Regions from separate parts of the Rhizobium sp. 05L419 genome, predicted to be linked through region 3. Evidence: riboswitches for the same ligand, from Rfam matches in the RefSeq annotation. Region 3 holds a riboswitch; each other region holds the start of a gene.
The links. Region 3 has a riboswitch for cobalamin ahead of bluB (5,6-dimethylbenzimidazole synthase). Riboswitches for the same ligand answer to the same signal wherever they lie in the genome.
Positions count from the first base shown of each region.

Region 1: another riboswitch for cobalamin. It lies ahead of cobU (bifunctional adenosylcobinamide kinase/adenosylcobinamide-phosphate guanylyltransferase); the one in region 3 lies ahead of bluB (5,6-dimethylbenzimidazole synthase).
Region 2: another riboswitch for cobalamin. It lies ahead of AC1DMK_RS09300 (ABC transporter substrate-binding protein); the one in region 3 lies ahead of bluB (5,6-dimethylbenzimidazole synthase).

Region 1 is NZ_JBFTOF010000002.1:281,109-289,142, forward strand. Features, by position in the region: gene cobN (cobaltochelatase subunit CobN) at 1-1,481, opposite strand, end outside; gene cobW (cobalamin biosynthesis protein CobW) at 1,491-2,540, opposite strand; gene cobU (bifunctional adenosylcobinamide kinase/adenosylcobinamide-phosphate guanylyltransferase) at 2,546-3,070, opposite strand; cobalamin riboswitch at 3,207-3,601, opposite strand; gene AC1DMK_RS03730 (chloride channel protein) at 3,850-5,640, shown strand; gene AC1DMK_RS03735 (cobyric acid synthase) at 5,637-7,091, opposite strand; gene AC1DMK_RS03740 (glycine betaine ABC transporter substrate-binding protein) at 7,648-8,034, shown strand, end outside.
Region 2 is NZ_JBFTOF010000005.1:295,396-303,429, reverse strand. Features, by position in the region: gene AC1DMK_RS09330 (hypothetical protein) at 118-390, shown strand; gene AC1DMK_RS09325 (hypothetical protein) at 405-626, shown strand; gene AC1DMK_RS09320 (dual specificity protein phosphatase family protein) at 623-1,186, opposite strand; gene AC1DMK_RS09315 (hypothetical protein) at 1,414-2,109, shown strand; gene AC1DMK_RS09310 (hypothetical protein) at 2,097-2,252, shown strand; gene AC1DMK_RS09305 (hypothetical protein) at 2,386-2,871, opposite strand; cobalamin riboswitch at 3,074-3,316, shown strand; gene AC1DMK_RS09300 (ABC transporter substrate-binding protein) at 3,568-4,584, shown strand; gene AC1DMK_RS09295 (FecCD family ABC transporter permease) at 4,581-5,621, shown strand; gene AC1DMK_RS09290 (ABC transporter ATP-binding protein) at 5,618-6,382, shown strand; gene AC1DMK_RS09285 (hypothetical protein) at 6,594-6,839, opposite strand; gene AC1DMK_RS09280 (hypothetical protein) at 6,878-7,024, opposite strand; gene AC1DMK_RS09275 (nucleotidyltransferase family protein) at 7,034-8,034, opposite strand, start outside.
Region 3 is NZ_JBFTOF010000002.1:27,444-35,477, forward strand. Features, by position in the region: gene AC1DMK_RS02520 (MFS transporter) at 1-920, opposite strand, end outside; gene AC1DMK_RS02525 (UDP-2,3-diacylglucosamine diphosphatase) at 1,086-1,913, opposite strand; gene AC1DMK_RS02530 (NADP-dependent malic enzyme) at 2,139-4,451, shown strand; gene AC1DMK_RS02535 (DUF2865 domain-containing protein) at 4,580-5,665, shown strand; gene bluB (5,6-dimethylbenzimidazole synthase) at 5,669-6,364, opposite strand; cobalamin riboswitch at 6,406-6,589, opposite strand; gene AC1DMK_RS02545 (TolB family protein) at 6,615-7,448, opposite strand; gene AC1DMK_RS02550 (LTA synthase family protein) at 7,738-8,034, shown strand, end outside.

The DNA of each region.
Region 1 (8,034 bases), 250 kb from region 3:
CTCAAGGAAAGCGTCTCGCGGACAACCTTGCCATCGTTGCCGGAATTCGTCGGCCCCGCCATCAGATGCCGCATCAGCGCATCACCATCCCCGGGAAAGTTGGAAACCGCGTAGCCGGCCGACCGCATCGCGCCAAGCACCTCGATGGTGCCTGCCGGCGTGTCCAGGCCAACACCATTTCCAAGACGGCCATCGCGGTTGGGATAGTTCGCCATGACAAGCGCCACACGTCGGTCCTGCGGACGCGTCTTGCGCAATCGCGCCCAACTGGCGGCGAGCCGCGCGGTGTATTGCATGCGGCCGGCATCCGGCTCGCTGGCGACGATGTTCGCCTCGACCAGCGCATCGTAGCGCGCTGCCGACTTGAACGAGACAGCCCGCGCAAGTATCCGCCCATCGACCTCCGGCAGGGCCACATTCATGCCGAGATCGCGCGCCGAAAGGCCCTGCGACGATGCGGCCCATGCCTCTTGAGACGACGCGGAAAAGATTGCTTGCAGCACGACGGCGTCGCTAGCCTCCAGCACGGTCGGCTGTCGTGCAGCGCCGGGTGCGGAGACTGCAAATCCCGTGGTGTTAATCACCACATCGGGCTTCACCGCATGAAAGACAGCCTCGACGATACCCTTCGAGACCGCGTCCTTGAGGCTGTAGGCAAATAACGGCAGCGGCCGCATTCCCTCCGCCGCAAGCGCTTCGATCAGCGCTTCAACGGGGCGCGTTTCGCCGCTCTGGACAAGTGCGCGATAAAAGGAGATGGCGACAGTCGGGCGCTCTCCCGTCTCCCCATCGGCAGTGCCGCAACCATCGGCGTGACGATCGACTTGCTCACTCCCAGCATCACTCCTGCGCCACATCTGCCCTGAAGGGCCACTTCTCCCTGGGTAGCAGAAGCGATCAACCGCTTCCTTCCACTCCTCGACGCCGATAACACCGCGCCCCGGCCACCAGATCCCCGCCTTCATCAAAGGGCTGGCCGCTTCCGGCTTCTCACCACCCGAAAGCATGGTTTGCGCATACGCAAGGAATGCCGCAGAATTCGTGTCCCCGCCTTCGATCAGGTAGGCCCAAAGCGCATTCAGATCCTCAAGCGGCACATTCGAAAACGGCGCCAAACCCGCATCAGGCTTGGAATCGCCCGGCAAGACGGCAATCAGCGCGCCATACCGCGCGGCGGCGGCGTGCAGGGCTTCGAGCGCATAGTGGAAATAGCTTGCGCCACCGAGCGCCCGCACAATGATGAGCTTGGCATGTCGTGCCGTTCGCTCGATATACGCATCCACCGACATCGGATGCTTGAGGCTCATCAGGCTCGCAATGCGCAGCGTGCGCGCCTGATGCCTGTGGCCATGCGCGGCGGCGATTGCCGAAAGCTCGGTGTCGGCGGCGGACAGGAACAGGATGTCGCCGGGAGACTGACCGAGATCGATCGCCTCCTCGCCGTCATTGATCGTTCCCTGCTGTGCCAGAAGCAGATGCATCGGTTTGCCTTATGCCAGGACTTCTATCGCCTTGCGCACCAAAGTCTCGTCCATCTCGTGCAGCCCGATCACCACCAGACGCGTGCCGCGCGCTTCATCGGGTGCCCAGGCTCGGTCGAAATAGTGATCGATACGGGTGCCAACGGCCTGCAGCTGCAGTCGCATCGGCCTCCCCGGGACATCGACGAAACCCTTGAGACGCAGTACGTCATGCTCCGCGATGATGCCCTTCAGCTTTTCAGCGAAAGCCGAGGGATCGGCAACGGGGCCGAGTTCGACGACGAAGCTGTCGAATTCGTCGTGGTCGTGCGGCGTGCCGTCCTCGTGCTCGAGTTCGTGATGGGACTTGCGGTTGACGATGTCGCCTTCGGTGCCGATGCCGAGACCAAGCAATATGCTTGCCGGCACCTCGCCGTTCTTTGCCTCGATCATGACGGGCTTGCGGGAAATGCGAGAGGCGACCTCGTCACGAACGCGGCTGAGGCTCGCGCTGTCAAGAAGATCGGTCTTGTTGAGAACGATCAGGTCGGCGCAGGTCAGCTGATCCTCGAAAAGCTCCTCGATTGGGCTCTCGTGATCGAGCGATTCGTCCTCGACGCGACGTGCTTCGACGGCATCGTGGTCGTCGGCAAAGCGACCGGCGGCAACAGCGGCGCTGTCGACCACCGTGATCACGCCGTCGACCGTGACCTGCGTGCGGATATCCGGCCAGTTGAAGGCGGCGATGAGCGGCTGCGGCAAGGCCAGGCCGGAGGTTTCGATGACAATATGGTCGGGGCGGTTTTCACGCTCCAGAAGCTTCGTCATCGTCGGGACGAAGTCGTCGGCGACCGTGCAGCAAATGCAGCCGTTGGTCAGCTCAATGATATCGTCCTCGGTGCAGTTCTCCGCGCCGCAGCCCTTCAGAACCTCGCCGTCGACGCCAAGATCGCCGAACTCGTTGATGATGAGCGCAATCCTCTTGCCGCCCGTATTGGAGAGCAGGTTGCGGATCATCGTCGTCTTGCCCGCGCCGAGAAAGCCCGTGATCACGGTCGCGGGGATCTTCTGCTGGTTCATGGAATTCAACCCTTCATTTTCAGCGGCAATCCAGCCGCGATAAAATATACACTCGCAGCTTCCGCCGCGATCATTTGGTGCAGCCGGCCGGCATAGTCGCGAAAATCCCGCGCCATGCGGTTTTCCGGCACGATGCCGAGCCCGACTTCATTGGAGACGAAGACGAGCTGGGCGCGCGCCGTCGGCAAATAGGCGGCAAGGGCGGCAAACTCCGCCGCTATGCCGCGCTCCGCCATCATCAGATTGGTAACCCACAGCGTCAGGCAATCCACCAGGATCGCCCGCTTCTCGCCATCGACAGCCTCAAGGCATCCGACCAGATCGAGCGGCTCTTCGTGGGTGGTCCAGATGTCGCCGCGATCTGCCTTGTGCTGGTCGATCCGCGCACGCATCTCGTCGTCCCAGGCGCGGCCGGTCGCGACGTAGTGGCGCTCCAGACCGCTTGCCGCAACCAGGTGCTCGGCAAAGCGGGATTTTCCAGACCGCGCACCACCGAGAACGAAGGTGGCGCCCGAAGATGAGGTGTTCATGGGAAATGCAATCCGATCTGCGGACCATGCCCGCAAGCGACCGGCAAGACGACCGCGCCATGCGATCGATAAATCTGTCTTTCAGCCATGACAACCTCCGTGCTGGCAGCGGGGACGTCGCCCCATGGGTGGGCTCTGCGCCCGGCACGATATGGCAGGTCTCCTGGCTCGCGGGTTCAGGCCGCGATCGGGGCGGGCCGGTAAACCGGTCGCCCTGATCGTGCCAGCGGATCTTCCTCGCCTTCCCGGCGGCAATCATGAAAAGGCGGACGATTCGTAGACTGAGAGGCGTCCAGCCCCGGCTAATCATGCTTGCACTACCAGTGGCTTTTCCGTCGTCTTCCCCGCCTCACCCGTCTGCACCATGCAGACAACCGGTAATGCGCATCCGACGCCGGACGGAAGACCCTGACCGCTCTACAGTCGCGGGGTCGGCTGTGATGAAAGCGCCCTGATTGGGTCCACCGCGTCACATTCCCTTTTCATCCGAAACGCTTTAGGCGATCCAGAACCATCCGTTATGGATTCATGGTTAGGCAAGCGCCAGTGCGAAGTCAATTGGCTAACCCACTTCGCATTGGATGGGAAAACCATGTCGACCACGCGCAAAGACGACTATCTCTACCGTATTTATGGTATTTTATCAGTGACTTACGCCAGAAGAAATCTGTTGCCATCGCCGGGCTTTTGTTTCAATTGCACCGCAAGCGGATGCCGTCGCCGCCGTCGCACCTCTCCCTCGCCCTTGACCGGGCTTTTGCCCGCCTAGTTTCCTTGCCATGCTCCTCAAAATCGATATGCGCCGGTTCGGCCTGCTTCACACTCTGTTGGATGTAGGACGCATGCGTGCGCTCCTGCGCCGCAGCGAAATGGGCATGGTCATCGCCGGTGCGATCGTCGGCGTCACCTCCGGCCTCGCGGTCACGGGCATGAGTCTTGTTTCCCGCGAGATGCACAGCCTGATCTTCGGCATCAGCGATGTCGAAAGGCTGAGCTCCTCCGAAATCGACAACAAGTTCCTCTTGCTTGCTGCACCCGTGTTCGGCGGCATGCTGCTCGGCCTGCTGATGTTCATCCTGGCAAAGACACGCAAGAAGCCGATGGTCGACCCGATCGAGGCGAATGCGCTCCACGGCGGACGGCTGTCGTTGACGGACAGCATCCTTGTGGCCGTCCAGAACCTGATCTCCAATGGTTTCGGCGCCTCCGTGGGGCTTGAAGCCGGCTATACGCAGCTGGCGTCGGGCATTGCCTCGAAGCTTGGGCTCAAGCTGCAGCTGCGCCGCTCGGACCTGCGTGTCCTCGTGGGCTGCGGCGCGGCAGGCGCGATCGCCGCTGCCTTCAACGCACCGCTGACGGGCGCCTTCTATGCGTTCGAACTGATCATTGGCACATATACCATCGTATCGCTGACGCCGGTCGTCGTGTCCGCTCTCGTTTCGACGCTCGTGGCGCGCCTTCTTGCCGGGAGCGATTTCGTCATCGACGTCGGCTCGTTCGGAGCCGTCATGCCCGCCGACTACGTTCCGGCGGTCCTGCTCGGCGCGTTTTGCGCAGGCGTCGGCATCCTGATCATGCAGGGCGTTGCCTTTATCGAAGAGCTCGCCCGCAGGAGCGCGATCGCCTCGCCGCTGCGGCCCGCGCTTGGCGGCGTCGTCGTTGGCCTGCTTGCTCTCGTCACGCCGCAGGTGCTGTCGGCTGGCCATGGCGCGTTGCATCTGAACCTCGACCGTGAGGTCGCCATCCCCGTGCTKGTCGGCCTTTTCCTGCTGAAGTCGTTTGCATCCGCCATATCCATCGGCTCCGGCTTCCGAGGCGGCCTGTTTTTCGCTTCCCTGTTCATGGGAGCGCTGCTGGGCAAACTGTTTGCCTACTCTGCCCCCTATTTTGCTCACGCAACTTTAACACCTGTCGTCTACGCCGTGGTGGGCATGAGTTCGCTTGCGGTCGCCGTCATCGGCGGGCCACTCACGATGACGTTTCTTGCGCTGGAAATCACCGGTGACTTCCCGATAACCGCGCTCGTGCTCGCTGCCGTACTCACCTCGTCGCTGGTGGTCCGCAGCACGTTCGGCTATTCTTTCGCAACCTGGCGTTTCCATCTGCGTGGCGAGAGCATCCGGAGTGCCCATGATGTCGGCTGGATCCGCAATCTGACCGTCGACAAGCTGATGCGCGCCGACGTGAAGACCGCCAAGGCAGGCATTTCCATGGAGGAGTTCAAGGACCGCTTTCCGATCGGCTCCGCACAGCGCGTCATTCTTGTAGAAGACAGCGGCAAATATGCCGGCTTGGTGCTGGTGCCGGAGATCTATGCAAGCCTGACCGACAGCGATGACGACAGCAACGGCCTTGACCAGTTCGTCCGCTATCACAACGACCTCCTGCAGCCGCAGATGAACGCCAAGCAGGCCGCCGCCATCTTCGACAAGACCGAAAGCGAAGCACTCGCTGTCGTCAACAATTTGGTGGAACGAACGGTGGTCGGCCAGTTGAGCGAGGCCCACACGCTGCGCCGTTACAGCGAAGAGCTCGACCGCCGCAGGCGGGAAGTGTCGGGCGAGCTCTAGCTGAGCAAGGCGCCGAGCCAACGTTCGTCAAGATAGGTTTCAAGCTCGGCGGCGATCTCGTCGAGTGCAAGCTCCACGCCTGCACGGTAGTTCCGTCTCTCGCCGACAAGGCCGAAGCTCTGCAGCAGCCTGGAACGGTAGGCGTCGCTGGAAAAAACACCGTGCAGGTAAGTCCCCGCGACCCGCCCATCGCCCGAAATAGCGCCATCAGGCCTACCGTCCACGATCGCGAACGGCCGGCCGCAATCCTCACCACGGGTTGCGCCGAGGTGGATCTGATAGCCTGAAAGCGGATCGCCGTACTCGACCGATGTCGCGGTGCTGTTGCGCACCGTCTTTTCCGGCGCCATCACGGTTTCGACAGCGAGCAGCCCGAGCCCCCGCGTTTCCAGAGCGTTTCCCTCTATTCCCCTGGGATCGTGCACCTTCAGGCCGAGCATCTGATAGCCGCCGCAAATGCCTATGACGCGCCCTCCGCGCCGCACATGGTCCGTCAGATCGGCGTCCCAGCCCTCCGCCCTCAGATCGGCAAGGTCGGCGATGGTCGATTTGGAACCGGGCAGGATGACCAACTGCGCATCGACGGGTATACGCTCGCCCGGTCGCACGAACACCAGATCGACATCCGGCTCGGCATTGAGAGGATCGAGATCGTCGAAATTCGCAATCCTGGGCAAAACCGGAACTGCTATCTTCAGTGCTCCGCCCCGGTTGCGAGCCAGCCGTTCCAGCGCCACGGAATCTTCGGCCGGCAGACGCGAGGCGGCCTTCAGCCACGGCACGACACCGAAACTGGACCAGCCCGTGAAGCGCTCGATTGCCGCGATACCATCATCGAAAAGCGATACGTCGCCGCGAAACTTGTTAATCAGGTAACCGGAAATCATCGTACGGTCTTCATCGGACAGGATCGCGTGCGTGCCCACCAGAGAGGCAATGACGCCGCCGCGATCGATGTCGCCGACGAGCACGACCGGCACCTTGGCGCGCGTCGCAAACCCCATGTTGGCGATGTCGCCCGCCCTGAGGTTGATCTCGGCCGGCGACCCCGCTCCTTCGACGATAACCAGATCGGCACCGGTGGAAACGTTGGAAAAGCTCTGCATGACGTATTCGAGCAGTTGCGGCTTGAGCCTCTGGTAATCGCGCCCCTTCGCCTGCCCCCAGACCTTGCCCTGAACGACGATCTGGCTGCCGTTTTCCGATTGCGGCTTTAGCAGTACCGGGTTCATGTGCACCGAGGATGGCACCCGTGCCGCCATCGACTGCAGCCATTGCGCCCGGCCGATCTCGCCGCCGTCATCGGCCACGGCCGCATTGTTCGACATGTTCTGCGGCTTGAACGGACGCACGTTGATACCGCGATTGGCCGCGAGCCGGCAGAGCCCGGCCACCAGCACGGTCTTGCCGACATCGGATCCGGTTCCCTGCAGCATGATGGCTTTTGTCATTGTCGCGAGCTCCCGAAACGGTCGCACCGGCCTACAACGGCCCTTCCGCATCGGTCAATCGTAACCGTTGAAAATGCGAAAGCCGCGCCGACCCGTTCGAGGTCGCGCGGCTTGCCGAAATACTCTGGCGCATTCGCCCATACATGACGAAACTCGCTTTCTCCGGGACGCACTACCTGATCCGGAGAAGCAGCGGTTGTCCCCCGCCACGCAACAACTCATAGCGTCACATCCTTACCGGAGAGTTAGTAAGCCATTAAGCAAAGATGAATTTCGCGCCTTTTTCGATTTTTGGTGATACCAAGACTGCGAAAGCGACGATTGTGGCAGAGTCACAGCGCCAACCACTTTGAAATTAACTATTTTAAATCAGCCGCTTAAAATTGCCTCCCTCGTTTCAGAAGAGCGTTGATTTCCCGATGCGAAGGGGTAGGCTCCGCTTCAAGGCGCCAGCATCGGCGTCAAAGCGACTGCAAAGAGACACGCTGCAAATGGTCCCCTGCAATCTGCGGAGCGTGTAGTCTGCCGGTGCTTGTACAAAAGCGGGAACAGAAAAATGAGAGTTTTTTGCACGTCGATCATAGTCGCGACGGGACTGTTGGGGGCAGTTGGCACAGCTGCTGCGGAAGAATGCGGCAATGTTTCCATTGCCGGGATGAATTGGCCCTCGGCCAGCATTGCCGCGAATTTCGACAAGATTATTCTGGAGACCGGTTACGCCTGCAAGGTCACGATCGTCTCCGGCGATACGAAGCCGACGCTCTTCACCATGAACGAAAAGAGCGAGCCCGACGTCGCGTCCGAATTCTGGGTGAACGGGGTGCGCGTGGAACTCGACGCGGCAGTCAAACAAAATCGCATTGTTCAGGCAGCGGAGATTCTGTCCGACGGGGCCGTTGAGGGCTGGTGGATCCCGAAATTCATCGCCGATGCAAATCCTGAC
Region 2 (8,034 bases), on a different contig from region 3:
AAAGGTAGTGAACTTCCGCTGCCAGTCAAGGCTGGGCGGTCGGCGGCAGAGCGCTTTTCTTTGGAACCATCGAGGCCTTCAAGTCGTTGGGGTTGGGTTGAGTTGAAAAGGAGGCCCATGATGCACACTTCGACCCACGTTCCCGACAAACGCACCGAAGCGCCGGACCGAATGAAAAAGGCACGGCCGAACCGCATGAAAATGGCGCAGGTGATGCCGCCGCATCAGGTTGATCTGACGTTGCCGCCTGGCGTGCTTCACGACGTCCATGTCCCCGCCCATGTGAGCGGTGCAGACCTGTCGCGCGGCGGCCCACAGCCTGCCGCAGACGAGGATGGAACGATTGCGAAAGCCCAGCCGCTGACACGGGCCGCTGGCGTTGGCCAATGATTGGCGAGAGACACATGAAGACAGATTTGGTGCCGCAGGACGTATACATGAAACACGAGAACGAGTGGCAGGCGCTACGCCAGGCTGCCGAAAACCGGATCGATATCGGATCGAGAGATCAGATGGGTCATATCAACGCTCCGGCCCTCAAGCCGGCTCGGCAGCAGAGGTTCCAAGCCATATCGAGCAGTCCCGTCTCGTCGCGGCCGCTCGGCTTTCGATCATCCGGTGATTAGAAACCGATGGTTTCCTCGAATTCATCCCAGGAACGGTAGACCGCATAACGGCTGAAACCGGGTATCGCGAAATGCCCGAAATAGGGGCTCAGTTGAAATTCGGCGAATGCCTCGCTGCGCTTGCTAACTGCCCCTACATAGATTGCCGCCGCCAGGCCGGTGCGGTTTGCGCCGTGTTCGCAGTGGATGAGAAGCGGTTTCGGCGCGTCGGCCATCAGCTGGGCCAGCCGGGTTGCTTCCTCGACCGGCAGATCGTTGGACGAAGAGATCGGAAAATCAATCAGTGTTATGCCGTTTCTCGCCGCTGCCTGTGCCTCCTGCTCGTACCAGTCCGTCCGTTTCTCGTCGCGCAGGTTGAGGATCGCCTTGATGCCGTAGGTATTGGCATAGGTCTGGATGTCGGACCCACTCGGTTGTGCGGAGCGGTAGAGCTCACCTGGGATGACTTCGTGAAAATTGCCGGACAGCTGTTCAACTCCGGCATGCGCAAGGACCAGCAAGCCGGCTGCGCCGACGAGCCGGATTGGCCACTTCAGAATTGAAAAAAGCCCGAGTGTCATACTCTCATCCGCAAACCAATTTCGCCTCGCCCCTCACATGGCGCACGCGGGCCTGGCGTGCCAGCGTTTCAAAAACAAATGTTCGTGATGTGTCCTCCCGACACGCCAAATGGCGCGATTGTGTGACGACGGGCTTTTTAAAAAAACTTGCCGGTGCCAAACGGCATTCGCCAACCTTTCCGAAAGGATTGCGCGGCGATAATCCGCCGATCACGGGATTCGGACACATGGCCAAGACAGCGACACGCCGCCGCAAATCATCGACACGGTCAAAAGGCAGGGGAGGCGGAAGCGCTCTCCCCTGGGCCATCATCGGCGCGATCGCCGTTGGCGGCATCGCGGTCTACGACAACTGGAAGAGCGTGAAGCCCATGCTGGCGGCGCATGCCCCCGCGCCCGCCGCCACGCGCCCCGTCACCGTTGCGAAAAGCGAGCCGGCACGCGATGCCGGGCCGAAACAGACCGCCTCGATCTCCGCGGTCTCGCGCGTGCTGCCTCCCGCTGCGATTCCCATCCCGGCAAAGGCGCCGGCCGCACCTGAAAAGGCGGTACCCGTTTCGGTTTCCCCGGCACAGACGCAGGCCGCGAAGGCGGCATTCGGCTATTGCGGACAGGGCGAGCACATCAACTGCGTCGCCGATGGTGGCACCTTCTGGTACAAGGGCGAGAAGATCGTCATTGCCGATATCGTCAGCCCGGGCATCGACGATGCGCGCTGCGACGGTGAAAGACGTATCGGCTTTGCCGCCAAACTGCGGCTCTTGAACATCCTCAATGCCGGATCCTTCGCGATGAACCCGGCCGGGCAGCCTGGCAAGGCCGGAGCGCCGCGCGTCATCTCCCGCGACGGGCGGTCGATCGGCGTGCAGCTCATCGACGAAGGCCTCGCCCGCAAGCCGGGCAGCGGCGCGTGGTGCGCTTGATCAGCCGCCTGATGGCGCAGCTGCTGTCGCGCATCGAACGCGATGGCCTCGTCCAGCGGCTCCCCGATCCCAAGGACGGACGGAGCCGCCTGATCACCCTGACAGAGCAGGCAGAGGAGCGCCTTCCCGGCGCGCAATCCTGATGGAAGGCAACCGGCAGGCATTGTCGGGCTTCACGGACGAGGAAGTCGACACGCTTCTGAAGCGGCTGAACCAGAATCTGGACGCCAACGCGGGCGATCCGACGGCGGGGTAGGCATCCGTATCCCGTTGACGCTACTTCTGCTTCGGCGACTTGCCGTTGGTGCGGAAGTTGCCGGCAAAGGCGGTATCGGCGCTCTTGGCCGTGCATTCGATGGCGACCGGCTTACCGCCGTAGGGGTTGCCCATCGTGCAGGTGCCCGTCACCTTCACCTGGCCGGTCATCTTCTGACCGACGCCGGTGACGACGAGGCTGAGGGGCAGGCTGACGTTGCCGGCGGATGCCGGCTTGATCTTCGTGCCGTCGCCCTGGAAACCGAGCATCTTGCCGCCGGAGGTGAAGATCAAGGTGACCTGGCCGTTGATCAGCGTCACGCTGGCGATTTCGCCCTGGCACTCCTTCGTCGCATCGACCTTGCCGACCACGAGCTTGGCGCATTTGCCGGCAAGCGTCAGCGCGCCCGGCGCGCCGGGGAAATTCTGGGGTGCGGCATTGGCCGTCGAAGCAAGCGCCGTTGCAAACAGCAAAGCCGTGGCCAGAGTTAGCAGTTTCACCTTCATACCTCGCAAGCGGTCCAGTGGCGGCGCGCCGCGAACGGGCGCCTCTCATGAGCAGTGCCATGCCATCCTTCTGTGTCCGAAATTGGTCGAATCAGCGGTCTGGCCGCGTCACTTCTGGCAAGGCTCGATGGAGAATGGAAGCCATGTGGCGTTTTCAGGCTGAACATCATGAGCCGTTCGGCTTGACCTTGTCATACGGCGTGGCTTAACTGCGCCCGACGGTTCCCCGACGATGACTCCGAGGGGATTAATAGGGAACACGGTGCGGACGACCCAACAAGGGACCAAGACCGTGGCTGCCCCCGCAACTGTAAGCGGATTGCCGATCATCCCAGTGGCGCCCTTTTCGGGCGCCATGCCACTGCGTGACACTCGTTTGCGCGGGAAGGCAGATGAGACGCATATATTCGCGAGCCAGGAGACCTGCCGTCGAAGATAGATCCAATCAACCGGGCGGGGATGCCCGGAACAGGAGCGAGCATGATCGATCTCGACATCGGTGCGAACCGCGTGGCCGTCGCCAATCCCAGGCTTGATTGGGCCATCCATCTTTAGCAACGGCTGACGCAAATCTGCGTCCCGACGCATGGACCGAGGTCCGGCGCCGGGCGGCAGCTGCGAACCCGTCTTCACCCTCGCGTTTCCCGCCCGATCGGCGGGCGCGACGCGTTTTCCTCCATTCTACAAAGGCACTCCATGCGTCACATGCTTCAATCGTTCAGTCTCGTCCTTTTCGTCGCCGGGCTGTCGGCTCCCGCCATGGGCGCGACCCAGTATCCTCTCGCGCTTTCCAATTGCGGCCGGACCGTCACCTTCGACAAGGCACCCGGCAGGATCGTTTCGATCGGCCAGGGCATGACCGAAATTCTCCTTTCGCTCGGTCTCAAGGACAATATCGCCGGCACGGCGGTCTGGGTCGGGCCGGTCCTGCCGCAGTTTGCCGCCGACAACCAGACCATCAAGCGTCTCGCCGACAATGACCCGAGTTTTGAATCCGTCGTTGGCCAGGAGCCCGACCTGGTTGCCGCGGAATTCGAGTGGCATGTCGGCCCCCAGGGCTCGGTCGGCAAGCGGGAGCAGTTTTCCGAGCTCGGCATCAACACCTATATCGCGCCCGCCGATTGCGTCGCGAAGGTCAACGCCGATGGTGGAGACGGCGTGCGCAAGGAGCTCTTCACGATGGAGCTGATCTATCGGGAGATCGGCGAACTTGCCGAAATCTTCGACGTCACGGACCGTGGCGACGCGCTGGTTGCAGCCCTGAAGGCGCGCGAGGCGAATGCGGCAGCATCGATTGCCGACGCCGGCGGCAGCAAGCTCCCCGTCGTCTTCTGGTTCTCCAGCAAGGAGGTGAACGGCGACGCCTTCATTGCCGGCAAGAACAGTGCGCCTGCCTATATCCTGAAGGCGATCGGTGCCAGAAACGTCGTGACGAGCGAGGAGGAGTGGCCGCTGGTCGGCTGGGAAACGATCGCCGAGGCCAACCCCGCGATCATCGTGATCGCGACCATGGACCGCCGCCGCTACGCTGCCGATGACCCGGCGGTGAAAATCGACTTCCTCGAAAAGGACCCGGTGACGAGCCAGCTCGAGGCGGTGAAAGGAAGGCGCTTCGTGATGATGGATGCGCAATCGATGAATCCGACGATCCGCACCATCGACGGGATCGAGGGTCTGGCAAAGGGCATCAAGGCCTTCGGGCTGAGGCAGTGAGCTCCGGGATCGCTGTTTGCGGCAGGTGGTGGGTGCTGAGTGCGCTCATTGCCGTCTCTCTGGTCCTTCTCGCCTTCATGATCAGCCTTGCCGTCTCGATCGGCGAGATCGCCATTCCGCTGCCGACCACGGCAATGGCCGTCGCCAACCGGGCTTTCGGCACGGCGTTCGAGCTCAGCCGCATCCATCAGGGCATCGTGTGGGACTACAGGCTGAGCCGCGCACTCGTGGCGGCAAGCGTGGGAGCGGCGCTGGCGCTCTGCGGGGTGATCCTGCAGGCGCTGCTCCGAAACCCGCTGGCGGAGCCCTACGTGCTCGGCATATCGGCCGGCGCCTCGACGGGGGCCGTGGCCGTCATGATCCTGGGGCTCGGCTATGGGGTGCTGACGCTGTCGTCCGGGGCATTTATCGGCGCGGTCATCGCCTTCCTGTTCGTCGCGCTGCTGGCGGCGGGAACGGGCGGGCAGAACGACCGGGTCGTGCTCTCCGGTGTGGCGGGCTCGCAGCTCTTCAATGCGCTGACATCCTATATCGTTACGACATCGGCCAATGCCGAGCAGGCCCGCGGCGTCATGTTCTGGCTGCTCGGCAGTCTTGGCGGCGTGCGCTGGCCGGATGTGTATCTGGCGGCGCCGATCGCCGGCGCCGGCTTTGTCCTATGCATGTTCCATGCCCGAGCGCTCGATGCGTTCGCCTTCGGTGCAGACAGCGCCGCAACGCTCGGCATCCCGGTCCGCAGGGTCCGCATCGTGCTGCTGGGGCTGACCGCGCTGATGACAGCCGCCGTCGTCAGCATCGTCGGCTCCATCGGCTTTGTCGGGCTGGTCGTCCCGCATGCGGCGCGTTTCATCGTCGGTCCCGGACACCTGCGGCTGCTGCCGGCGGCAACGCTGATGGGGGCAATCTTCATGGTCGGGGCAGACATCGTCTCGCGCATCATCATTCCGCAGCAGATCCTGCCGATCGGCGTCGTCACGGCACTGTTCGGCGCACCGGCCTTTGCGGTCATTCTTTACCGCGCGAGGAGCGTGACATGAGCATTTCAGCAAGTGAGGTCCGCTGGTCGGCGGGCAACAGGATGGTGGTCGATGGCGTCAGCATCGAGGTGGCGCCGGGCAGGACGCTCGGGCTGCTCGGTCCGAACGGATCCGGCAAATCCAGCCTGCTCAGGCTGATGTGCGGATTGCGCCATGTAAAGAGCGGTGTCATCCGTCTCGGCGATACCGACATTGCCGGGATGCGGCGCATCGACATCGCGCGGCGCGTCGCCTTCGTCGAACAGCAGACCGGCACCGACGCACAGCTGACTGTCGCCGACGTCGTCCGTCTCGGCAGGACCCCGCATCGCGGGCCGATCGCGCCGTGGGCTGAGGGCGATGAGCTTGCCGTCACCAGTGCGCTTGTGCAGGTCGGCATGGCGGATCGTGCGGCCCAGGCCTGGCATACGCTGTCGGGCGGCGAGCGGCAGCGGGTGCAGATCGCCCGCGCGTTGGCGCAGACCCCGAGCGAACTTCTGCTCGACGAGCCGACCAACCATCTGGACATCCAGCATCAGCTCGAAATCCTCTCGCTGGTTTCCAGGCTGGACGCCACCAGCATCGTGGCACTTCACGACCTCAATCTGGCAGCGATGTTCTGCGACAGTCTCGCCGTTCTTCACCAGGGCAGGGTGGTGGCAGCAGGGGGCCCGGACGAGGTTCTGACCGAGACCCTCATCCGCGACATCTTCGGCGTCGCGGCACGCGTGGCGCGCTCGGATTTTCACGGGCGGTATCACGTGCAGTACCGGATCGAGTGATCGTCAGCGGTCGGGGAAGGAGTTGGCATCTGGCGCAGAGCGGCACTTGCTTGCGCCAGAAAATCAGCTCGCCAAACCCCGAAAGGATCCATCGCCGGCAGACAATCTTTTGGGTTAGTAGAGCTTTTCTGACCTCGGTGACGATCTTATCGCCGACACTGCCGGGGGCGTCGAGCTCCGGCAAGGCTTGCAGCAGCTCATGTTCCTGAGGCTACGGTGTGATCAGAGCGAATGGAGGTGGTGGGCCTTCCGTGCCGAGCAACCGCGCCCCGAATTCGACCTCAAGGCTTTCGATCAGGTGGGTTTCCTCGGCCGTCAGATCGTCCTGGTAGATGAACCGCCAGTTGGCCCGATATAGGCTCCACGCGGTTTCCCGATCGATGGGAGCCGTCTTGCTCCTGTTCCAGCATAGGCTCTCAAGCCCGGGGAAGTCGGCAGGCGCGATTTCTGCTGTCATGTCCCTACTCCTGCTTCCCATAGTTCCTTCTTCTCGATCTAGCAGCAGGCGAGGCATAGCCGACGATCCGGCAGATACTTGTCCTCGCCGTTCACGACTTGCTGGCCGATCTTGAGGACGACTTCCGACGGCTTGCCGCAACGCCGGCAAGGGCCGGGGTCATATGGGGTGTCTTGCCCGGTCATCTGTTCAGATTACCTTTTCACCAGGCTTTCCACCACCTCGGGGCCGAGAACCCTTTCGAGGGCTTTCACCCCGTTCTTGGGCAGTCTCGCTAGGCCGCTGACTATGCCCTCTCTCCACGCACCCCCTCGCTCCCATGCTTCCTGCCAAGCATCGGCCAGCTCGTCGCCGTGGCGCGTCTCCACGAGGGCTTCGAAGAGCAAGGCGGCCTGCGATAGGTCTTTGTCGGCCTTCACGCGTCCCAGCGTGTCTGTGAGCCTTCTGGAGGACACGATGAGTTTGTGGACCGCATACCGCTCGGGGGTGGGGACAAGCACGGTTACGCCTTCACGATGGAGAAGCACCGTGCGGACAGGCTCGTAGATCAGGTAATCGAGGAACCGGAGGTTTTCCGCCGACGCGCCGCCGAGGGCAGGCATGGGCGACGGCTTGCCCGTGTGCTCGTCCGATCCCCGGTTTCCCGTCAGGAATTCCACCCGATAGCCCTTGGCGTTCTGGAAGGCGACCACCTTGGCTTTGTCCGCCTGGTGCGGAACCGCTCGGAATTCGGGATCGACCGACTGGAGGACTTCCAGCACCGGGGGCAGGCTGTCTTCGACCCCGGCCGAGATCGCGAAGTCTTGCGCGAAATCCGCGTCGCCCGTCTGCATTGCCGACGAGGGCAACCGAACGCCGATCATCCCCGCATAGGTACTGAATGCCACCGATCCGATCAGGACAGCCCGCAGCCGGAACAATCCGGCATCAGCGAGGGCCTTCGTGATATCGCCCGCGAACCCGTCGGGACCGGGGAGGCCAGCACGACGAAGCGAGCTTACCATACGCCTCCGCTCTTTGAGGGTGTCCTTGATCTCCTTGTGGGCTTTCACCCGCGCCGTGATTGCTGCGTCGCTGTGTGGGCCGACATAGCTTCGCTTGTCCTTGCCCTCGGGAGTAGGGAGATCAAAATACCAGTAATCGCGGCCCTTCACGGTAACGGTGGCGAACCATCCTTCCAGAGGGAAGTCAGCGA
Region 3 (8,034 bases):
AAAAAGCCCAGGAAATCCCAATGCATGGGAAACAGAAGCCAACGGCAGACACTCACGCCAGCCCCGAAGCGGATCAGCGTCCAGGCATTGAAGCGGCGGCTCAATCGCTTCGACAGAAAGAAGACCGTGACTTCCGCGGCCACGCCGGCGCTCCACAGCAAGGCAATCTCAGTGCCCGAAAAGCCGCGATCGCGCCAGTAAATCGTGCCGAACGTATAGACCATGGCGTGGCTTGCCTGCTGGATGGCGACGCCGATCAGAAGTACGAGCAGGTGTGGTTGCCGCAGCGAACTGCCTGTTGCCGAGGGAATGTCGACAGGCGTGCCACGCCGGCGCGTCGGGCCGATGCGGGGACAATACATCGCCATGACCATCGTCATGACAAATCCAAATATCATCACGGGCAGGACCATCTCCCCGCCCCAGCGACCGATCAGCTGCCCGCCGGCCAGAGTTGAGACGATAAACGCCACCGATCCCCAGACACGCATGGATCCATAGTCGAGGCCCCAACGCCGAACGCCCGAGATGACGATGGACTCCACCACAGGAACATAGGGGGAGAAGGTCGCCCCCTGCACGGTATAGACAATCAGAACAGGCCAGAACGTGCTCGTCCAGTAAAGCGCGATGGCGGTCAGCAGCGAAAGGCCGCCCGAAAACAGAAGGACGTCCGCCCGCTCCTTCATCCGGTCCGCATACATCGCGATGATGGGCGCGACCAGCACGCGCACCACCATTGGGACAGCCAGGATGATGCCGATCTCATGATCGCTGAATTGGTGAAGCGCGAGCCAGACCGGAAAGAACGGCACGGCGACGCCGTTCACGAGCAGGGGTGCACAGTAGGATAGTGCGCTCAGCAGTCGGAAGTGCGCAGGTACCCCCTCGGTTGCGGGGGCTTTTTCGGGGGGAATCATGGTGCGGACCTGAGGGAAACTAAACGCTGCCTAACACGTCAACCCAAGGGCGACCATGGCGATAAATGGCCTTACCAAACCGTTTTCAAAAATAGAGCCGGCCTGTCGCGATAAGGCAACGGCATCGATTGGCGCAGATGCCTTGGCGGGACAGACAGATTGCCCCTATGCCGCCTGCTGGGCTAGCTCAGGCTTCCCGATATGTTCGATTGCCAGGGGAGCAGGCATCATGTCGCCGATCTTGCGCCATTCGATCAGCTCGAAGGTGCCGTCCTCATGCTCGACAATTGCCGTGCAGCTTTCCACCCAGTCGCCTGTATTGATGTAGCGGATGCCGTCCATGTCCTCCATGACGGCGTGGTGGATGTGCCCACAGATCACGCCATCGGCCCCGTTCTTGCGTGCTTCGTCAGCAACGACCCTCTGAAACTCGCCGATGAAGTTGACGGCGTGTTTCACCTGCAGCTTCGCCCAGGCAGAGAACGACCAGTAGGGCATGCCCAGGCGACGGCGCACCGCAGCGAGCCCGACATTGATCATGATCGCCATGTCGTAGGCCCAATCGCCCAGATAGGCGAGCAGACGTGCGTTGCGGACGACGACGTCGAATTCGTCGCCGTGGAGAACGAGGTATTTCTTGCCGTCGGCCGCTTCATGGATCATCCGTTCGGCGACTTCGATGCCGCCGAAGTGCATGCCGGGGAAATCACGGAGGAATTCGTCGTGGTTGCCGGGTATATAGACGACCCGCGTTCCCTTGCGCGCCTTGCGCAGCAATTTCTGAATCACGTCGTTGCAGTCCTGTGGCCAATACCAGCTGCGTTTCAGGCGCCAACCGTCGACGATGTCGCCGACGAGGAAGATCGTATCGGCATCGTGGTACTTGAGAAAATCGAGAAGGAAGTCCGCCTTCGCGGCCTTTGAACCGAGATGCACGTCGGAGATAAAGAGCGTACGGAAGTGGCGGGTATCCATATTGTCCTTCACAAGCATTCTGCCCGTGTCCCATTGTTCATCTCGTCCCTGAAAACCAGACTCGTGTTTCAGGAAGATGACATTGGCGTGTTTGACTGGATTTCGACCCGAAAGCCTGGTCCTCGCATGGGTCCATATTTGCGGTGTTTTCGCGCGAGAACCGAAATTCTGACTGTTCCCGCGTTTTTATTGATGTATGGAAGGCGAACCAACGACAGCATGTGCGGCAGCCCGGAGGCGATGATGGATCATCACGACAAGTCCAAGACGGAAAACAACATGGCAGGTGGAAGCCTCGACGAACAGGCGCTCTTCTTTCACCGCTATCCCCGTCCCGGCAAACTCGAGATCCAGGCCACCAAGCCGCTCGGCAACCAGCGTGACCTCGCTCTGGCCTACTCGCCGGGCGTCGCTGCTCCCTGTCTCGCCATCCGCGACAATCCGGAGACGGCCGCCGACTATACCTCGCGCGCCAACCTCGTTGCCGTTATTTCCAACGGTACTGCCGTTCTCGGCCTTGGCAATATCGGACCGCTTGCCTCAAAGCCTGTCATGGAAGGCAAGGCCGTCCTGTTTAAGAAATTCGCCAATATCGATGTGTTCGATATCGAGGTGGACGCCGCCAGCGTCGAACAGATGGTGTCGACGGTCGCTTCCCTTGAACCGACCTTCGGCGGCATCAACCTCGAAGACATCAAGGCGCCGGAATGCTTCGAGATCGAGCGGCGCCTGCGCGAAATGATGAAGATCCCGGTCTTCCACGACGACCAGCACGGCACTGCCATCATCGTTGCGGCCGCGATCCTGAATGGGCTCGAGCTCGCCAACAAGAAGATCGATGAGGTCAAGATCGTCGCCTCGGGCGCCGGCGCTGCCGCCCTCGCCTGCCTCAATCTTCTCGTTACGCTCGGTGCCAGGCGCGAAAACATCTGGGTCCATGACATCGAGGGCCTTGTCTACGAGGGTCGCCTCGAGCTGATGGACGAATGGAAGAGCGTCTACGCACAGAAGAGCGACACGCGCACGCTGGCAGAAAACATCGGTGGCGCGGACGTCTTCCTCGGTCTCTCAGCTGCCGGCGTATTGAAGCCGGAACTATTGGCGCAGATGGCCGAAAAGCCGCTTATCATGGCGCTTGCCAACCCGACACCCGAAATCATGCCCGACCTCGCACGCGCAGCGCGCCCGGATGCGATGATCTGCACCGGCCGGTCGGATTTCCCCAACCAGGTCAACAACGTCCTCTGCTTCCCCTATATCTTCCGTGGCGCGCTGGATTGCGGCGCCGTGACGATCAACGAGGAAATGAAGATGGCCGCCGTTCGCGCCATCGCGGCACTTGCCCGCGAGGAGCCGTCGGACGTCGCCGCCCGCGCCTATTCCGGCGAAACGCCGGTCTTCGGGCCGAACTACCTCATCCCCTCGCCGTTTGATCCGCGCCTCATCCTGCGCATCGCGCCAGCCGTTGCCGAGGCAGCAGCCGAAAGCGGCGTTGCCGTGCGACCGATCACCGACTTCGATTCCTATCTCGATCAGTTGAACCGCTTCGTCTTCCGTTCCGGCTTTGTCATGAAGCCGATCTTCGCCGCAGCGAAGAATGCCGAACGCAAGCGCGTAATCTTCTCCGAAGGCGAGGACGAACGTGTTCTGCGCGCGGCACAGGTTCTGCTGGAAGAAGGGATTGCCGAACCGATCCTCATCGGCCGGCCCCAGGTTATCGAAACCCGCCTGCAGCGCTACGGACTTCGCATCCGGCCGCTTTCGGATTTCGATGTGATCAACCCGGAAGACGATCCGCGTTTCCGCGAATATGTAGACCTCTATTTCTCGTTGGTCGGCCGCCGCGGCGTCATCCCCGAGGCCGCCCGGACGATCGTTCGAACCAATACGACGGTCATCGGCGCGTTGGCCCTCAAGCGCGGCGAAGCCGACGCGCTGATCTGCGGTCTTGAAGGCCGCTACGAAAAGCACCTGCGCGACGTCCGCCAGATCATCGGCAAGCGGAAGGACGTCCGTGATTTTTCGGCGCTGAGCCTGCTGATCTCGCAGCGGGGCGCCACCTTCTTCACCGACACCTATGTGACCTTCAACCCCACCGCCGAGGAGGTCGCGGAGTCTGCAATCCTGGCGGCCGAGGAAATCAGGCGCTTCGGGATCACGCCGCGCGCCGCGCTCGTCTCGCATTCGAATTTCGGCTCCCGTGAATCCGAGAGCGCGACGAAGATGCGTGCAGCGCTCCAGCTGGTTCGTGATAGTGCGCCCGAGCTGGAAGTCGATGGCGAGATGCATGGCGAGAGCGCGATCTCCGAGGCGTTGCGCAAGCGCGTCATGCCGGATACGACCCTGCACGACGAAGCAAACCTGCTGGTATTTCCGAACCTCGACGCCGCCAACATCACGCTCGGCGTCGTCAAGTCGATGACCGATGGTCTGCATGTCGGCCCGATCCTGCTCGGTGCGGCAATGCCGGCCCATATCCTGGCGCCGTCGGTCACCTCCCGAGGTGTGGTGAACATGGCAGCGCTCGCCGTCGTGGAGGCTTCCCAGCCGGCTTGAGTTGGCAGAGATCGGGAAAATGCGTTAGAATTGCAACGGCAGCTTGTTAATACAAACAGGCTACTGAGGAAAGTGGCGGCGGACGTGCGCCCGATCCACTGGTATTTGCTCATCCACGGGACGATGCCTTGAAACGCCGGAATTTGCCTTTTGCGCTCCTGATCGCCCTTTCGACACCGGTTTATGCGCAAGTCGCGCCGATCTGCGGTGAGTTGCGCGCGCGTCTTGCGGACCTGCCGCAGGTGATAGGAACCACGCCCGAGGTTCGCAAATATGCGAGTGCCATCGCCGAGCAGAATCTCGAGCTTCGAAAAGTCAGAAGCGATTTGCGGCGTAATGGGTGCAGCGCCGGCAGCATGGTGACGATCGGCGGCGACAACGCCGACTTCTGTGGCGAGCTCGAGCAGGCGGAAGCCAAGATGGCCGATAATATCAGCTATCTCCAGCAGCGCCGCGACGAACTGCGGGCGCAGAGCGAAGATACCCGCACGCGCAACGAGCTGATCGCTGCACTCGACGCCAACAGTTGCAACGCAGAGTCGTCGCTCCCCGACGATCCCCAGTATGCACCGCCTCCGAGCATCGACGATCAGGCGATGCGCGACGACACGTTCATACCGCTCGGCGGTGGCCAGGGGCGGCGAAGGTCTTATGTTCCATCCGGTATGCAACCCCTTTCGCATCTCAACACGGTGTGCGTCCGCACCTGTGACGGAGGCTTCTTCCCGCTCAGCTCCAACGCGACTTCGATGGACTTCGCGCGCGACGCCGACACTTGCGCGAAAATGTGTCCCGGCGTCGATACGGAGCTTTTCTATCACGATGTCTCCGTCGGAGAGACATCGGACATGATCTCCACGGCGACGGGCGCGCCCTATAGCGCGATGCCGAATGCATTCGTCTACAAGAACCGCAAGCCGGGGGAAAAAACGTCCTGCAGCTGCGACCTCCCCGCCTACTACGAACGCATGAGAAAGAACCAGTCTGCAGTCACCGAACTGCCCAAGAACGGCTCGATCACCAAAATCGAGACCCGGAAGCCGGAGGCGCCTGCGATTGCGGCGCCTGCCCCGCAATCCCAGGTGCCCGACCGGCCCTATGATCTGCAAAGCGACAAGGTCCGCCAGATCGGACCCCAATTCCTAGCCGGCGATCAGGGGGCAATCGACCTCAAGCACCCATCGACCCCGGGTGCTCAACCGCAGCAGCGGTAGCGGTTATTCGATCCCTTCGCCATTGCCCCAGCGATCGGCAAAGATCAGCTCTGCGACTGGCATCCGCTGCCGCCAGCCTTTGACGGCGAGTTCAGGCTGCTCGTACAGCTGGTCGACATAGCCGACACAGAGCCACGCAACGATCTCGACCCGCTCGGGCACGCCGAGGATCTGCTTGAGGTCGGCTTCATGGAAGATGCTGACCCAGCCGACGCCGATCCCTTCCGCGCGCGCGGCTAGCCAGAGATTTTGTACCGCGCAGACCGTCGAATAGGAATCCATCCGCGGATTGTGCGTCCGTCCAAGCACGACGTCGCCGCAGCGATCCGGATCGCAGGTGATGCAGATTCCAAGCGGGGCGCTGCGGATGCCTTCCAGCTTCAGCGACCGATAGGCCTGCTGCCGTTCGCCGGAAAACATCTCGGCCGCCTCCAGATTGGCACGATTGAAGGCGTCCCACACGGCGGACTTGACGTCCGGGTCGCGCACGAGAATGAAGTTCCACGGCTGCATGAAGCCGACGGACGGTGCGTGGTGCGCGGCTTCCAGGAGACGTTTGATCACGTCGTCCGGCAGGATGTCAGGCAGAAACTCCGAGCGAACGTCCCGTCGCGTCTCAATTGCCTTGTAAACCGCTTTGCGTTCGTCCTCAGAAAAGGCCGCAGCTCTTGGTAGAGAGCCAGAATGGTCTGGTCGCATCGTCAATCCCCAACAACACAACCGCCCGCCGTCCACGCGGGTCAGTCTATGATTGTCGGGCCGGTCTTCTGACTTGGGGTCACCCGCCTGCCGCGCCTTCCCGGCACGGAGCCAGTGGCATTTGAGCGGCAAACGTCAGCCTTACAGCGTTGGGCACGTTCCGGTCTTGCACCGAATTCCCGATTCTCCCGCGCTGACGCGGGCACCCGACGAGCAACCTATGTCGCGAAATGCCGCCAAACGCAATCGATCAGGCGGACGCTGGGAAATATCTGACATAGGCGAACTCGTCACCGTCTGGTGACCAGTTGGGCACATTGATCGTTCCCTGCCCGCCGAATAGTTCGAAGAGTGTCGTCAGATTGCCGCCGTCCATGTCCATGAGCCGCAGCCTGACATTCAGGTCGCGCGGATGGTCGAACACGTCGGGATCATAGGAAAGGATCAGCACCTTGTCGTTTCCGGGAGACGGATGGGCGAACCAGTTGCCGTAGTCGTCGTGCGTGATTTGTTCGAGCCCTGTCCCATCAGGATGAATGCGCCAGATCTGCATGAGACCGGTGCGACTGGAATTGAAGTAGATCCATCGGCCGTCAAGGGAATAGTCAGGCCCGTCGTTGCGGCCCTCTCCGTGGGTGAGGCGCTTCTCCTCGCCTCCGCTGACCGGGATCGTGTAAATGTCGAAGAGGTCGTTGCGGATGCCGCAATAGGCGAGTTCCTGGCCGTCCGGTGACCAGCCATGCCAATAGGACGGAAGGTTCGTCGTAACCAGGCGGGGGACGCCGCCTTCGACAGGCAGAACGTAGATCGCCGACTTGCCGAATTCGGTCTTGTCTGAAATGACGATCCGCGAACCATCCGGAGAAATCCCGTGATCGTTGTTGCACGCGATCGCGAAGCCAGTATCGACCATCTCGACGCGCCCAGAACCATCGAGCGCGAGACGGTGAAGAAGCCCGTCCCCGTTCAGCAGGAGGTAGCTGCCGTCTGGTGAGAAATTGGGCGCTTCGACGAGTTGATCGGTTTGCCAGACACTCCGGGACACACCCGTCCGGACATTAAAGATCTCCACGGAACTGCGCACGTAAAGCCTCCTCGACCTCAGATTCAAACGAAGGTCTGAACTACGCCACCGCCTGCCCTCGCGCAAGGACACTTCTCGGCGGTTATGTTGCGTATGCTAGCTATGTCCCATCGCAAATCAGCATCATCGACGCAAAAGCGCCGAGGGCAATTTGATCAATAAAGTCATACATGCGGGAAACCTAACCGGTTCATCTAGCGTTCATGACGGAGATGTGACAGTTCGGTGAAGGTTTGATGACACTGGAGTTTCACCGTTGATCGCGCAAGTCTTAAGGTCTGAAGCGGCAATGCGCGTCGCGTCGCTTTACACGCGTGTCGGCGCAAGCGGACGCCCGACCGCGCTTCGCGGTGCGATCAGCGTAGCGCTTTCGGCATTGATAGCACTTTTGGCGACCGTCGCGGTCGAATCAATCGCACGTGGGGCTATCACCGATGTCGGGGAGTTCGTGACGTCGACGGCCCGTCCCGGCATGACGACTGTCGTGATGCTGACGGTGCTGATGCTGTCGCTCGACGCGGTGTTGGGTCGGCGGTTTCTGTCCGCGTTGATCGTTCTGCCGGCAGTGCTCGTCCCAGCATTCGTG